Nitratireductor mangrovi: one gene and its partners. The protein of the gene in region 3 interacts with the protein of the main gene of each other region in a pairwise test. Links are inferred from orthologs where the notes say so. Each region holds a gene or a part of one and is shown on either strand. Other genes may lie near its edges.

Region 1 (4,215 bases), 4.0 Mb from region 3 along the record:
TTCTCTCGCCGTCGATGTCGACGTAGTCGACCGTCACCGCAGCCGGCCTCTCGACCTCGGCGTAATAGTCGGGAATCGAGAGGCAGCCCTCCTCATAGGTCGAGCGCTCATCGGCGGAGGCAACGATCTCGGGGTTGATGAAGATGCGCGGCTCGCGCGGCTCTTCCTCCTTGGAGACATCGATCACAAGCATGCGCAACGGTTCACCGACCTGGATCGCGGCAAGTCCGATGCCCGGCGCGTCATACATGGTCTCCAGCATGTCGTCGGCAAGCTTCCTCACACCCCCGTCGACGCGCTCCACGGGCTTGGAGACCTGGCGCAGGACGGGGTCGGGCAAAAGGATGAGCGGCTTGAGCGACATGGCATTCAGGTAGTCGGTGGCTTGTAGGGCGTCAACTGTCGCGATTCATCCTGTTCCTGTTTTGATCTTCTGACCCGGTACCGAATCGGCTAGGGTCGAGTGATGGATCAGCTTCTGCCAATCTTTTCGGCCCCGCTCGCCCAGCTGGGCAACTCGACGATCACTGTCGGCCATGCGCTTGTAGGCGGCGCGGCTGTTCTCGTCCTGCTTCTGGCAGGACTGGCGATTGCCTTGTGGCGCAGTGCGCGAGCCCGCACCCTGGCTGCGGCCGAAGCCGCTGAACATGCCCGCGCGGCGGAAGCGCGCATGGCCGAGATCACCCGTGCGCAGTCCGAGATGCAGGGCCGCATGGCGACCATTGCCGACGTCTTCGGGGCGCGTCAGGGCGAGCTCAACAAGGCGATTTCGGACCGGCTCGACTCCATGACCGGGCGTCTGGGCCAGTCGATGAGCGAGCAGGCCCGAGCCACCCACGAAAGCCTCTCGAAGCTGCAGGAGCGGCTCGCGGTCATCGACACGGCACAAGGCAACATCCAGTCGCTTGCCGGCCAGGTGGTGCAACTGCAGCAGATTCTCGCCAACAAGCAGACCCGCGGTGCCTTCGGCCAGTCGCGCATGGAAGCGATCATCGCCGACGGATTGCCGTCGAGCGCCTACGAGTTCCAGGCCACGCTTTCCAACGGCAACCGTCCCGACTGCCTGGTCAGGATGCCGAACGATGCGCCGTCGCTGGTGATCGACGCCAAGTTTCCACTGGAATCGTGGAACGCCATCCGCGCCGCCGCCGACGCCGAAAGTCCCGATGCCGAGAAGCAGGCGACACAGGCCTTCCGGCGCGACATCGACGTGCATATCAAGGCCATCGCTGACCGCTATTTCATTCAGGGCGAGACGCAGGACACGGCGTTCATGTTCGTGCCGTCGGAATCGATCTTCGCCGAGATCCACGAGAATTTCGAGGCGCTTGTGCAGCGCGCCCATCGCGCCCGCATCGTCATCGTGTCGCCGTCGCTCCTGATGCTGTCGATCCAGGTAATCCAGGCGGTGCTCAAGGATGCCCGCATGCGCGAGCAAGCGCACCTCATTCAGGGCGAGGTGGTGCGGCTGATGGAGGATGTCGGCCGGCTCGACGACCGGGTGCGCAAATTGCAGGCGCATTTCTCGCAGGCGAACCGCGATATCGACATGATCCTGACCTCGACGGAAAAGGTCACCAAGCGCGGCCAGAAGATCGAGGCGCTGGAATTGGGCACCGTCGAGGGCGAAGGAGAAAGTCGCGGGGTCAGCCAGGTCGCGGAAACCAAGTCCGGGTCGCTAAGGCTGCGGGTCGTCGAGGGCGACGACTGACCGTGACACCGGCCGCCAGTCCGACGCGCGGCGCCGGTGTCGCTTTTGGCCAGAACGGATGCGGTCGCCGCTTCAATCCGCGACCGATTGGCCTTAGACATTCGCCATGTCGAAACGAATCGCCGGCCCAGAGATCGAACGCCTGATCCAGCTGCTTGCCAAGGTGCCGGGCCTCGGGCCGCGCTCGGCGCGACGGGCGGCGCTGCAACTGATCAAGAAGAAGGAACAGCTGCTCTCGCCGCTCGCGGCGGCGATGGCAGAAGCGGTCGACGCGGTGCGCATCTGCTCGAACTGCGGCAACGTCGACACCTGCGATCCCTGCACGGTCTGCACCGACCCGCGCCGCGACGGCGCCACCATCATCGTGGTCGAGGACGTTGCCGATCTCTGGGCGCTGGAACGCGCCGGGGCCATGAATGCGCGCTATCACGTTCTGGGCGGCACGCTGTCGCCGCTCGACGGCATCGGCCCCGACGAGCTCAACATCAAGGCGCTGATCGACAGGGTCGCCGGGGGCGGTGTGAGCGAACTGATCCTGGCCGTCAACGCCACCGTCGAAGGCCAGACCACCGCGCATTACATCACCGACCAGCTCTCGGGGCTCGAAGTGCGCGTGACCCGACTCGCCCACGGCGTTCCGGTCGGCGGCGAACTCGACTATCTCGACGAGGGCACGCTGTCGGCGGCACTGAAATCGCGGACAGCGTTTTGAGGATGGTCCCGGATTTGACTGGCTTCGAGCGGATCGGCCAGACTGTCATGATGCGTTCTCAGACACCATTTTCCCGCCTGCCGGCACTCTTGGCGCTCGTGCTGGTCTTCGTTGTCTCGCTTGCGGCCCCTTCCCTCGCCGCCTCGATCGGCCAGCAGTTCCGCGCCTGGCTCGAAAGCGATCTGTGGCCGGCTGCCAAGACGAACGGCGTGTCGCGACAGACCTTCGATGCGGCCTTCGACGGCGTTTCGCCTAATCTGAAGCTGCCCGACCTCGTCCTGCCCGGCCAGAAGCCGACCACACCGAAGGCGCAGCATCAGGCCGAGTTCCGCTCACCGGCGGTCTATTTCGCCGAAAACACGGTCCGCGGCGTGACGGCCGGCGGACGGTCGCGCGCCGGCAAGCATCGCCAGACATTGGCTGCGATCGAAAAGCGCTACGGCGTGCCCGCCGGCATCATCCTCGCCATCTGGGGGCGCGAATCGGCGTTCGGCCGCGCCAAGATCCCGCACGACGCCTTCGAGGTGCTGGGCACCAAGGCGTTCCTGTCGACACGCAAGGACATGTTCCGCGTCGAGGTGCTATCCGCCCTGGTGATGGCCGAGCGCGGCAGGATTTCACCGAGGGCGATGAAATCGTCTTGGGCCGGCGCGCTCGGACAGCCGCAATTCCTGCCGAGTTCCTATCTGAAACATGCCGCCGATGGCGACGGCGACGGGCGCATCGACATCTGGAGTTCGGAGGCCGATACGCTGGCCTCGATCGCCAGCTACCTGCGCAACCACGGCTGGGTGACCGGTCGCGACTGGGGCTTCGAGGTGACGGTGCCGGACGGCGTTTCCTGCGCGCTAGAAGGACCGGACCGGGGCCGAAACATTTCGGATTGGGCGGCAATGGGCATCGAGCGCGTCGGCGGGCGACCGTTTCCCGATCACGAGGCGCGCGGGGTCGGATATCTGATGATGCCGGCGGGGCGCCACGGCCCGGCTTTCATCGTGACGCCGAACTTCTACGTTCTCAAGGAATACAACGAGAGCGACGTCTACGCGCTGTTCGTCGGGCATGCCGCCGACCGCATAAGCTATGGCGACAAAGGCTTTTCGGGCTCCTGGGGCAAGGTCGGAGGGCTCGATCGTTCCGACATTTCGGCGATGCAGCGGGGCCTGGAGCGGCTTGGCCACGATGTCGGCGGGGCGGACGGGCTTGCCGGGTTCAAGACGCGGCGCTCGATCGGAAAATGGCAGGAAAACAACGGCTTGAAGCCGACCTGCTTCCCGGACGCGGCCCTGGTGCGCGCCCTGCGCTGAGCCCGGAAGCTGCGGTTCGGCACCGCGATTTCGGGCCGGAAGCCGCGGGTTTTCTGCCGGAAAATCGCAAAAATCCGGGGATTCGGAACCCGAACTCCGAGGTTTCAGGACCTCAGGCGGCGTCGGCCAGCGCCCGCCGGACGTCGGCCAGGATCCCGAAGGATTTCAGCCGCGCGGCATGATCGAAAATGTTACCGGTGACGATCAGTTCGTCGGCCCCGGTGCGGGCGGCAAAACCGGCGATTCCGGTTCGCACCGTCTCGGGCGAGCCGACCACGGCGCAGGAAAGGGCAAGATCGAGCATCGAGCGGGCGGCCGGGTCGAGCGTCTCCTCGTAATTGGCGACCGGCGGCGGCAGCTTGCCGGGACGGCCGGAGCGCAGATTGACGAAGGCCTGCTGCTGCGAGGAGAAGAGCAGCCGCGCCTCCCCGTCGGTGTCGGCGGCAAAGACGCTCATGCCGAGCATGACGTAAGGCTTGTCGAGC
Region 2 (4,428 bases), 710 kb from region 3 along the record:
CTTCGACTTGTTGGCGGCCTCGCCCGACAGCGCTTCCGGCGGCAGCGGGCGGTCGGCGAATTCGGCCACGGCGAGCCCGTCGGCGAGCTTCAGGCAGGTCTCGATGCTGTCGGCGAGCCGCGCGCCGAGGTCCTCGCGCACCACGACGCGGTCGACGACGACGTCGATGTCGTGCTTGAATTTCTTGTCGAGCGCCGGCGCGTCGCCGATCTCGTGGAACTGGCCGTCGATCTTGACGCGCTGAAAGCCCTTCTTCTGAAGTTCGGCGAGTTCCTTGCGGTATTCGCCCTTGCGGCCGCGCACGATCGGCGCCAGCACGTAAAGCCGCGTGCCTTCCTCGAGCGCCAGCACCCGGTCGACCATCTGGGAGACGGTCTGGCTCTCGATCGGCAGGCCGGTGGCCGGCGAATAGGGCACGCCGACGCGAGCAAAGAGCAGCCGCATATAGTCGTAGATCTCGGTCACCGTGCCCACGGTGGAGCGCGGGTTCTTCGACGTCGTCTTCTGCTCGATCGAGATCGCCGGCGAGAGCCCGTCGATCTGGTCGACGTCGGGCTTCTGCATCATCTCCAGGAACTGGCGCGCATAGGCCGACAGGCTCTCGACATAGCGGCGCTGGCCCTCGGCATAGATGGTGTCGAAGGCGAGCGACGACTTGCCGGAGCCGGAGAGCCCGGTCATCACGGTGAGGCTGTTGCGGGGAATGTCGAGATCGACATTCTTGAGATTGTGCTCGCGTGCGCCGCGAATGGAGATGAACTTGTGCTCGGCCATGCCGCCTGATGCCATGTCGGGTGTCGGTTGGGATGGGCGCTGCGCGACCAGGCCCGCCTTTACATAGGTCGCCCCGCCGTCGCGTCGAGGGCTTCCCGCCAGCCGAGTTAGACTCCTTTGAGCGGGCAGGGCAAGTCAAAAGAACAAAGGCCGAACGGGCTCCTGACAACCCGCTTGTGGACAATTGACCGCCGCGTGCGATCACATTTTGCCCCGCCCGGGCGCGCTTTTGTTGACAGGCCGGCCGGCGAGGGCGCAGAGTCCCGGAAGTTCCGCAGCCGCCTCGGGTCAACCGCAAGCCGGGACCGCCCGTGAGACGACGCGGGTGCGAGGAATGAGCGCGGAACGGTGTCGGTACCAACAGCAGAGGAGAGAGGCATGAATCCGCCGGACAGTCCCTGCAGGTCCCGTTTCACGGCGGGACCACGTCGGACCTGACGGACGCCTGAGCGCCCGACGGGGCCGCACGTCGAAATCAAACCACATCGTTGAAGAATGCACCGGAGCGAGACCCTGACCGGCTCCTCCGGGAAGATCACCTGATACACCCGGAGATCGGGAAAAACCCAGGAAGGCCTCGCGCGCTCGGAACAGGCAGCGGCGAGGCCTCACTTTTTTCGGGGGCTATGTCGTCTGGGCGCGATGTTTCGCGTGGGCGACTTCCAGCCGTCATGCGTCAGCCGTCGAGCAGCCGCGCGGCGAGCGATAGTCTTCGCGTGCCGCCTGGGGCCGTGCTTCAGACGGAGCGGGACGTCCCTATCGGGAGATGGAGGCGTTGGGACCGGGCTGTTGCGGGTTCACGACCGGGCTCGAGCGGCCGTCATGGCGATAGCCGCCGAAGCCGATCTGGTAGGAGACGCTGCCCGAAATGGTCACGTCCCAATTGCCGACCTTGTACGAGCCCGGCGTCGAGCCGACCGGCACGCCGTCCTCGGGCTCGCCGATCAGGATGTCGGTCGTGACCGTGCCGGCGCCGTGCTTCACGCCCGGCAGGCTGTCATCGGCCGAGGCCAGCGGCATGGCGGCAAGCGACGCGGCGGCGACGACGATGGCGGTTGCGAAAAATCTGGGCATGACCGGGCTCCGGGGATCGAGGCGTAGAGATAATATCAACCGCGCCGTTTGCCAATCGGGGCGCGATCACGATCCGCGCAGCGCTTGCAATCGTGGCCCGGCCCATATAGAACAAAAAAAGAACAAACTGCTTGTGGACAGAGCCGCGATAACGCGGAAGCACCGCGCGGCGGCGGCGGCGATCGGATAGGATGCGCGCCGATCAGCAATTTTCCGTTTCGGACGAGCGTGGAGGCGAGTGATGGCGGGTAGCGTGAACAAGGTCATTCTGGTGGGCAATCTGGGCGCGGACCCGGAAATTCGCCGCCTCAATTCCGGCGACCCGGTCGTCAACATGCGGATCGCGACCTCCGAGACGTGGCGCGACCGCCAGTCCGGCGAACGGCGCGAGCGCACCGAATGGCACAATGTCGTGATCTTCAACGACAATCTCGCCAAGGTGGCCGAGCAATATCTGAAGAAGGGCGCCAAGGTTTATATCGAGGGCCAGTTGCAGACCCGCAAATGGCAGGACCAGCAGGGCCAGGACCGCTACACCACCGAGGTCGTGCTGCAGAAATTCCGCGGCGAGCTGCAGATGCTGGATTCGCGCAACCAGGGCGAGGGCGGCCAGTACAGCGCGCCGGCCAATCGCGGTTCGGATTTCGGTTCCTCCGGCCCCGGCGATGCCCAGCGTGGCGGCGGGGGCGGCGGTTTCTCGCGCGACCTCGACGACGAAATCCCGTTCTGAGCGGTCAGTGATGCAGCGCATCGCGCACGTCATGGTCGTGGTGCGCGACTATGACGAGGCCATCGCGTTTTATTGCGGCAAGCTCGGCTTCGAACTGCTGGAAGACAGCTACCAGCCCGAACAGGACAAGCGCTGGGTGGTCGTCGCGCCACCGGGTGGCGGCACCTCGCTGGTGCTCGGCCGGGCATCGGACGACGGGCAGGCGGCGGCGGTCGGCAACCAGACCGGCGGCCGCGTCTTCCTGTTCCTGCAGACCGACGATTTCGAGCGCGACCACAAGCGCTATCTTGGCGAAGGCGTCGAGTTCGTGCGTGACCCGAAGGTCATGGATTACGGCACGGTCGCCGTGTTCCGGGACCTCTACGGCAACCAGTGGGACCTGATCGAATTCGCTGCCGGCCATCCGCTCGCGTTCGCGGCAAAACCCTGACGGGTTCGTGATTGGCGCTTGAGCGCGTCCTGCCGCAGAACGGCAGGCATGGCTCTGATCAGACATTTAACCGCCGCGTTCTGCGTTGCCTTGCTGGCGGCCGGAGGCGCGGCCCATGCCGGCGACGCCGATGTCGTGGATGCGCGCGCCGAGCGGGCGCAGGACGGCACCTATCGCTTCGATGTCACCGTGCGTCACGCCGACGAGGGCTGGGACCATTACGCCGACCGCTGGGAGGTGCTCGGACCGGACGGCAAGGTGCTGGGCGAGCGCGTGCTGTTGCATCCGCATGTCGACGAGCAGCCCTTCACGCGAAGCCAGAGCGGCATCGCAATTCCCGATGATGTGCGTGAGGTGACCATCCGCGCGAATGACAAGGTGCACGGCTTCGGCGGGCGCGAGATGACGGTGGCCTTGCCTGGGCGGTGACAAGCCATTGCGAGAATGTTCTATTCCCATTGGCGGGCCCAACGGTAGATGTCTGCCCACATTTGTGCCGCGGATTGTTGGCCGGTTCCTGATGCCTGCCTGTGAAATGGAGGTGGTCGGACTATGCGCGCACTCTTGTTCACTACTGGCTCGCCATTTGCGAGAGCCGTCCGTATTGTTCTCGACGAACTCGCGCTCGACTATGAGAGGCGTGAGGAGATCACAACGCCGAGCGTCGAAGAACGAGTCGCAGCGACACCAACTCTGCAGGTACCTACTTTCTGGGACGGAGACCTGACACTTTGGGAAAGTGGCTTGATCGTTGAGTACCTGCTGTCGACCTATCGGCAGAACGGAGCAGCTGGATTGCCACTGGCAACCCACGCCTTCCGGCCGGAGTTCGAATGGCATGACAAGTTGGTATTCGCGACGATCCAGACGTTCGGAAATGCGGCAACGACCATTTCTCAGATGAGATGGTCGGGAATTGCCCTACAGCAGAACGCACATCTGCAGAGATCGGCAGAGAAGCTGTTTCGCATCTTGAACTGGCTTGAGGGTCAGCTAGGTGATGGCGACGGTTTCGTGCCAGGCTACGTGTCTATGCAGGATATCTTTCTGGCATCACACGTCCGTTTCGTGCAGGCGCGTCCCCTCGGCATCGAGCTTGGTCTCGAGAGCTTTGCCAGGGTTTCGACGTTGCTTGAGCGACTTGACGAGCGGGAGAGCTTCAAGGCGAACCCGATCTGGTGGTGGGAGCCGGGGGTAGTGGCGTATGAGCCGGATGGCACCCCGATCTACAAGAAGGATGCCGGCTCGAGATAAACAAAAACGGGGTCGCGTAGTCACTGCATCAGTGCGGATACGGCGACGCGAAGCTGGGGGTCAAACCGCAATAACCGTGATTATCGCCGGCGCCCGCTCAGCCAGCCGCGAACGACAGGCGGACTGAGTCGTCTCGTTGCCGCGCGTTCTGCGCGGCACGGTGCGC
Region 3 (3,587 bases):
CGGCGCATCACCGTCGACACGGAGATGACCCTGTCCGGCCCGGTCGCCGGCCACGACCGCGTCAAGACAAAGGCCGACCCGTCGGGCACCAGGGTGTTCGGCACCCTCAACAACTGCGCCGGCGGCTTCACCCCGTGGGGCACCTACCTGATGGCTGAGGAGAATTTTCACGGCTATTTCACGGGCGAATTGACCAGGGAGGGCGAGCCGGAACATCCCGAGGCAGCCAACTACGGACGCGTCGGCGTGCCGGCAGGCTGGTACAATTGGGGCGCGTTCCACGACCGTTTCGACGTTGCCAAGGAGCCGAACGAGCCCAATCGTTTCGGCTGGATCGTCGAGGTCGATCCGATGGACCCGAATTCGGTGCCGAAGAAGCGCACGGCGCTTGGCCGCTTCAAGCATGAAGGCTGCGAAACCATCGTCAATCCGGACGGCCGCGTCGTGACCTATTCGGGCGACGACGAGCGTTTCGACTATGTCTACAAATTCGTCTCGACCGGCACCTTCAACGCCGACGACCGCGCCGCCAACATGGACCTGCTCGACGAGGGCACGCTCTACGTGGCGAAGTTCAACGAGGACGGCAGTCTCGACTGGATGCCGCTCACGCACGGCGAAGGCCCGCTCACGGCCGAAAACGGCTTCGCCGGCCAGGCCGACATTCTGATCGAGACCCGCCGCGCCGCCGACCTGCTCGGCGCGACCAAGATGGACCGGCCGGAAGACGTCCAACCCAACGCGAAGACCGGCAAGGTCTACGTGATGCTGACCAACAATACGCGCCGCAAGGCCGACGACCTCAACGCCGCCAACCCGCGCGCCGGAAACGCCTTCGGCCACATCATCGAGATCAGCGAGACTGGCGGCGATTTCGCCTCGACGCGCTCGACCTGGGAAATCCTGCTCAGATGCGGCGATCCGAGCGTCGCCGAGGTCGGCGCCACCTTCTCGGCGGCCACGACCGCGAATGGCTGGTTCGGCATGCCCGACAATTGCGCCATCGACGCCGACGGGCGGTTGTGGGTCTCGACCGACGGCAACAGCCAGAAAGCCACCGGACGCACCGACGGCCTGTGGGCGGTCGACACCGAAGGCGAAGCGCGCGGCACGTCGCGGCTGTTCTTCCGCGTGCCGGTGGGCGCGGAAATGTGCGGTCCGCTGTTCACGCCCGACGGCGCGACGCTGTTCCTCGCCGTCCAGCATCCAGGTGACGAAGGCCTCGCCACCTACGAAAACCCGGCGACGCGCTGGCCCGATTTCGACCCCGCGCTGCCGGTGCGCCCGGCCGTCGTGGTCATCACCAGGGCCGACGGCGCCAGGATCGGCTGATCCAGCCTGTGCAGGGGGCGGAACTTCTCCGCCTCCGGCCGCCCGTGACCGGTCAGCGCGGCTTCAGCTTCTCGGCCGGAAAGATCGAGCAGGTCTCGGTGCCGAAGGCGAGCAGCTTGCCGCTGCTGTCGAGCAATTTGGCCTCGGAGACCGCGAGGGTGCGGCCCTTGTGCACGACGAACCCCTCGCAGACCACCTCGCCGGTCTTCGGCGTGATCGGGCGGGTCAGGTTCACCTTGAACTCGGCCGTCGTGTAGGCCTCGCCCCTGGCAAGCAAGGTCTGCACGGCGCAGGCGAGCGCGGAATCGAGCAGCGTCGCGGCCCAGCCGCCATGGACGCCGCCGAGCGGGTTGAGGTGCCGCTCGCCCGGCACGCCGCGAAAGACGGCTCGGCCTTCCGAGACCTCGACCAGACCGTAATTCAGCCGCGCGCCGATCGACGGCGCCGGATATTTGCGGTCGACGATGCGCTGGAGCAGTTCGAGCCCGGTATATTTCTCGATGTCCTCATGCGGGATCGTCCCCAATCCCAGCGGCGACACGTAGCCCGGGTAAAGTTCCACTTCGCTCATTCAAGGCTCCTCGCTGGTGATGTCGCGCCCACCTCGCGCAGGCGCCGCAGCGCAGCCAGAAAGCCGGCGCGGGTTTCCGGCGGCTCGATGCCGCGCGGCTCGTAGACGTGGCGGGCAAAAAAATAGCCGGTCAGGCGGAAGGCGTCCTCCAGCGCCGCGGCGTCGGCGCGCAGGCCGGAGCCCGCGCGCAGGAAGGCGGGCAGCGGCAGCAACCGGTCGCGATAGGGCGTGCCGGCAAGCCGCGACACGGCGCGGCCGGTCTTGGGCGAAACATAGGTAAGGTCGTCGCCGGTTCCCGTCGCCGCGCAGCGCGCCAGGTCGAGCCCGAAGCCGAGATCGTCGAGGAGCAGCAATTCGAAGCGCACGATCAGTTCGGCCGCCGAAGCGGGCTCGTCGAGGTGGCCGATGACAATCTCCAGCGTCTCGTAGAGGCCCCGATGCGGGTCGCGTTCGGGCAGCAGCCGCAGATGCGCGGCCATGGTCTGCAGGCCGTAGACGGCGCAGGCGCTCGCCAGCAGCCGCGCGGCGTTGAGCTCGACCGGTTCGACGGCAAAATTGCCGAGATGCTCGTCGAGGCGCGCGCGCCAGGCGAGTTCGACCCGGTTGCCGGGCTGCAGCACCGGCTGCTGCTTGCGCGAACGGCCGCCGCGGACCAGGCCGAGGTGACGGCCGTGGTCGCGCGTCATCACCTCCAGGATAAGGCTGGTCTCGCCGTGGCGGCGCGTGCCGATGATGATGCCTTCGTCACGCCATTCCATTGTTCATGCTTGAACTGTTTTCAGGGACTTGGCAAGGCTCGCCAAGGTGCGAGGGCCGCGCCAGGACAAGCCATGTCCAGATGTCGCGCCCGGTGCCGGCGCCGATATCGGCGATGCGCAACGGGCGTTGCGGGAAAAGATCGGCGACGGGCGCAAACAGCGTCTCGCAGGAGATCGCCTCGCTGCGCGCGATCCAGTCGTCACCGACCGCAGCATATCCTTCGAGCACTTCGCCGATCATCCGGCCGTCCCGCGTGATGGCCCGCGGTCGCGGGCCTCATCGCATGGTCGTTGCAGGCCGGACGCTATGGGTCAAGCGGTCGCCCATTCGAAGCTGACGAAGATGTCGATGGCGTAGACGACGAGCGCCAGGAAGGCGACGAGAAAGACCATCGTGCGCGCCATGAAGACGGAAACGCCGGCAATGTAGATCACCGCATGGGCGATGCGGGCGAAAAAGAAGATCGCGGCGCACCAGACCGTCACCGCGTCGTGCACGCCGGCGAGATGGGCGATGACCACCAACCCGGCGAAGGCGCCATACTGCTCGACCAGGTTGATGTGGGCACGGTCGGCGCGACGCACCCAGTGCGGCACCTCGGCGTGACGGCCTTCGACATATTCCTTCGGCTGCAGCGGCCCGACCTTGGTCGCCTGGCCGTAGATATAGGGTATCCACAAGACACCGAGCAGGACCGTGGACAGGAACAGGTAGAAGAGTTCGGTCGTCATCGGCTTCCCCTTCGTTCGATCGCGGGCGGTTTCCAATGCAATTTAACACAAATGTAAAATAAGGAAAGCCGCCGACTTTCGCGCACGCGGACGGTTTGCGGCCGAAGCCGTCAGCTACTCGGGGAAGTCGAGCCCCATCTCGCGATAGCGCTCGGGGTCGTCGCCCCAATTGCCGCGCACCTTGACGAACAGGA

What was found.
Region 1: the proteins of recO (region 3) and recR interact in binary tests that used the Escherichia coli proteins (3 or more experiments, as listed by UniProt). The link is inferred for Nitratireductor mangrovi from one-to-one orthologs.
Region 2: the proteins of recO (region 3) and FQ775_RS06530 interact in binary tests that used the Escherichia coli proteins (3 or more experiments, as listed by UniProt). The link is inferred for Nitratireductor mangrovi from one-to-one orthologs.

What each region holds. Positions count from the first base shown.
Region 1 is NZ_CP042301.2:4,646,454-4,650,668, reverse strand. The notes cover bases 896-3,620. They hold recR (recombination mediator RecR), read left to right. Parts: upstream 896-1,817; coding sequence 1,818-2,423; downstream 2,424-3,620. Other genes in these bases: FQ775_RS22830 (lytic murein transglycosylase), read left to right, coding at 2,471-3,620; FQ775_RS22840 (DNA recombination protein RmuC), read left to right, coding at 896-1,711. Outside these bases: def (peptide deformylase), read right to left, coding at 1-364; more of FQ775_RS22840, read left to right, coding at 467-895; more of FQ775_RS22830, read left to right, coding at 3,621-3,730; FQ775_RS22825 (LLM class flavin-dependent oxidoreductase), read right to left, coding at 3,843-4,215. UniProt on the Escherichia coli protein: May play a role in DNA repair. It seems to be involved in an RecBC-independent recombinational process of DNA repair. It may act with RecF and RecO.
Region 2 is NZ_CP042301.2:1,337,212-1,341,639, forward strand. The notes cover bases 896-3,833. They hold FQ775_RS06530 (single-stranded DNA-binding protein), read left to right. Parts: upstream 896-2,089; coding sequence 2,090-2,578; downstream 2,579-3,833. Other genes in these bases: FQ775_RS06525 (hypothetical protein), read right to left, coding at 1,531-1,848; FQ775_RS06535 (VOC family protein), read left to right, coding at 2,586-3,008; FQ775_RS06540 (hypothetical protein), read left to right, coding at 3,057-3,437; FQ775_RS06545 (glutathione S-transferase family protein), read left to right, coding at 3,561-3,833. In the rest of the region: excinuclease ABC subunit UvrA, read right to left, coding at 1-774; more of FQ775_RS06545, read left to right, coding at 3,834-4,262; FQ775_RS06550 (hypothetical protein), read right to left, coding at 4,323-4,428. UniProt on the Escherichia coli protein: Plays an important role in DNA replication, recombination and repair. Binds to ssDNA and to an array of partner proteins to recruit them to their sites of action during DNA metabolism. Acts as a sliding platform that migrates on DNA via reptation.
Region 3 is NZ_CP042301.2:624,928-628,514, reverse strand. What follows is about bases 781-3,587. They hold recO (DNA repair protein RecO), read right to left. Parts: upstream 2,662-3,587; coding sequence 1,900-2,661; downstream 781-1,899. Other genes in these bases: era (GTPase Era), read right to left, coding at 3,508-3,587; FQ775_RS02945 (MAPEG family protein), read right to left, coding at 2,974-3,393; FQ775_RS02950 (hypothetical protein), read right to left, coding at 2,648-2,902; FQ775_RS02960 (PaaI family thioesterase), read right to left, coding at 1,385-1,903; FQ775_RS02965 (PhoX family protein), read left to right, coding at 781-1,332. In the rest of the region: more of FQ775_RS02965, read left to right, coding at 1-780. UniProt on the Escherichia coli protein: Involved in DNA repair and RecF pathway recombination.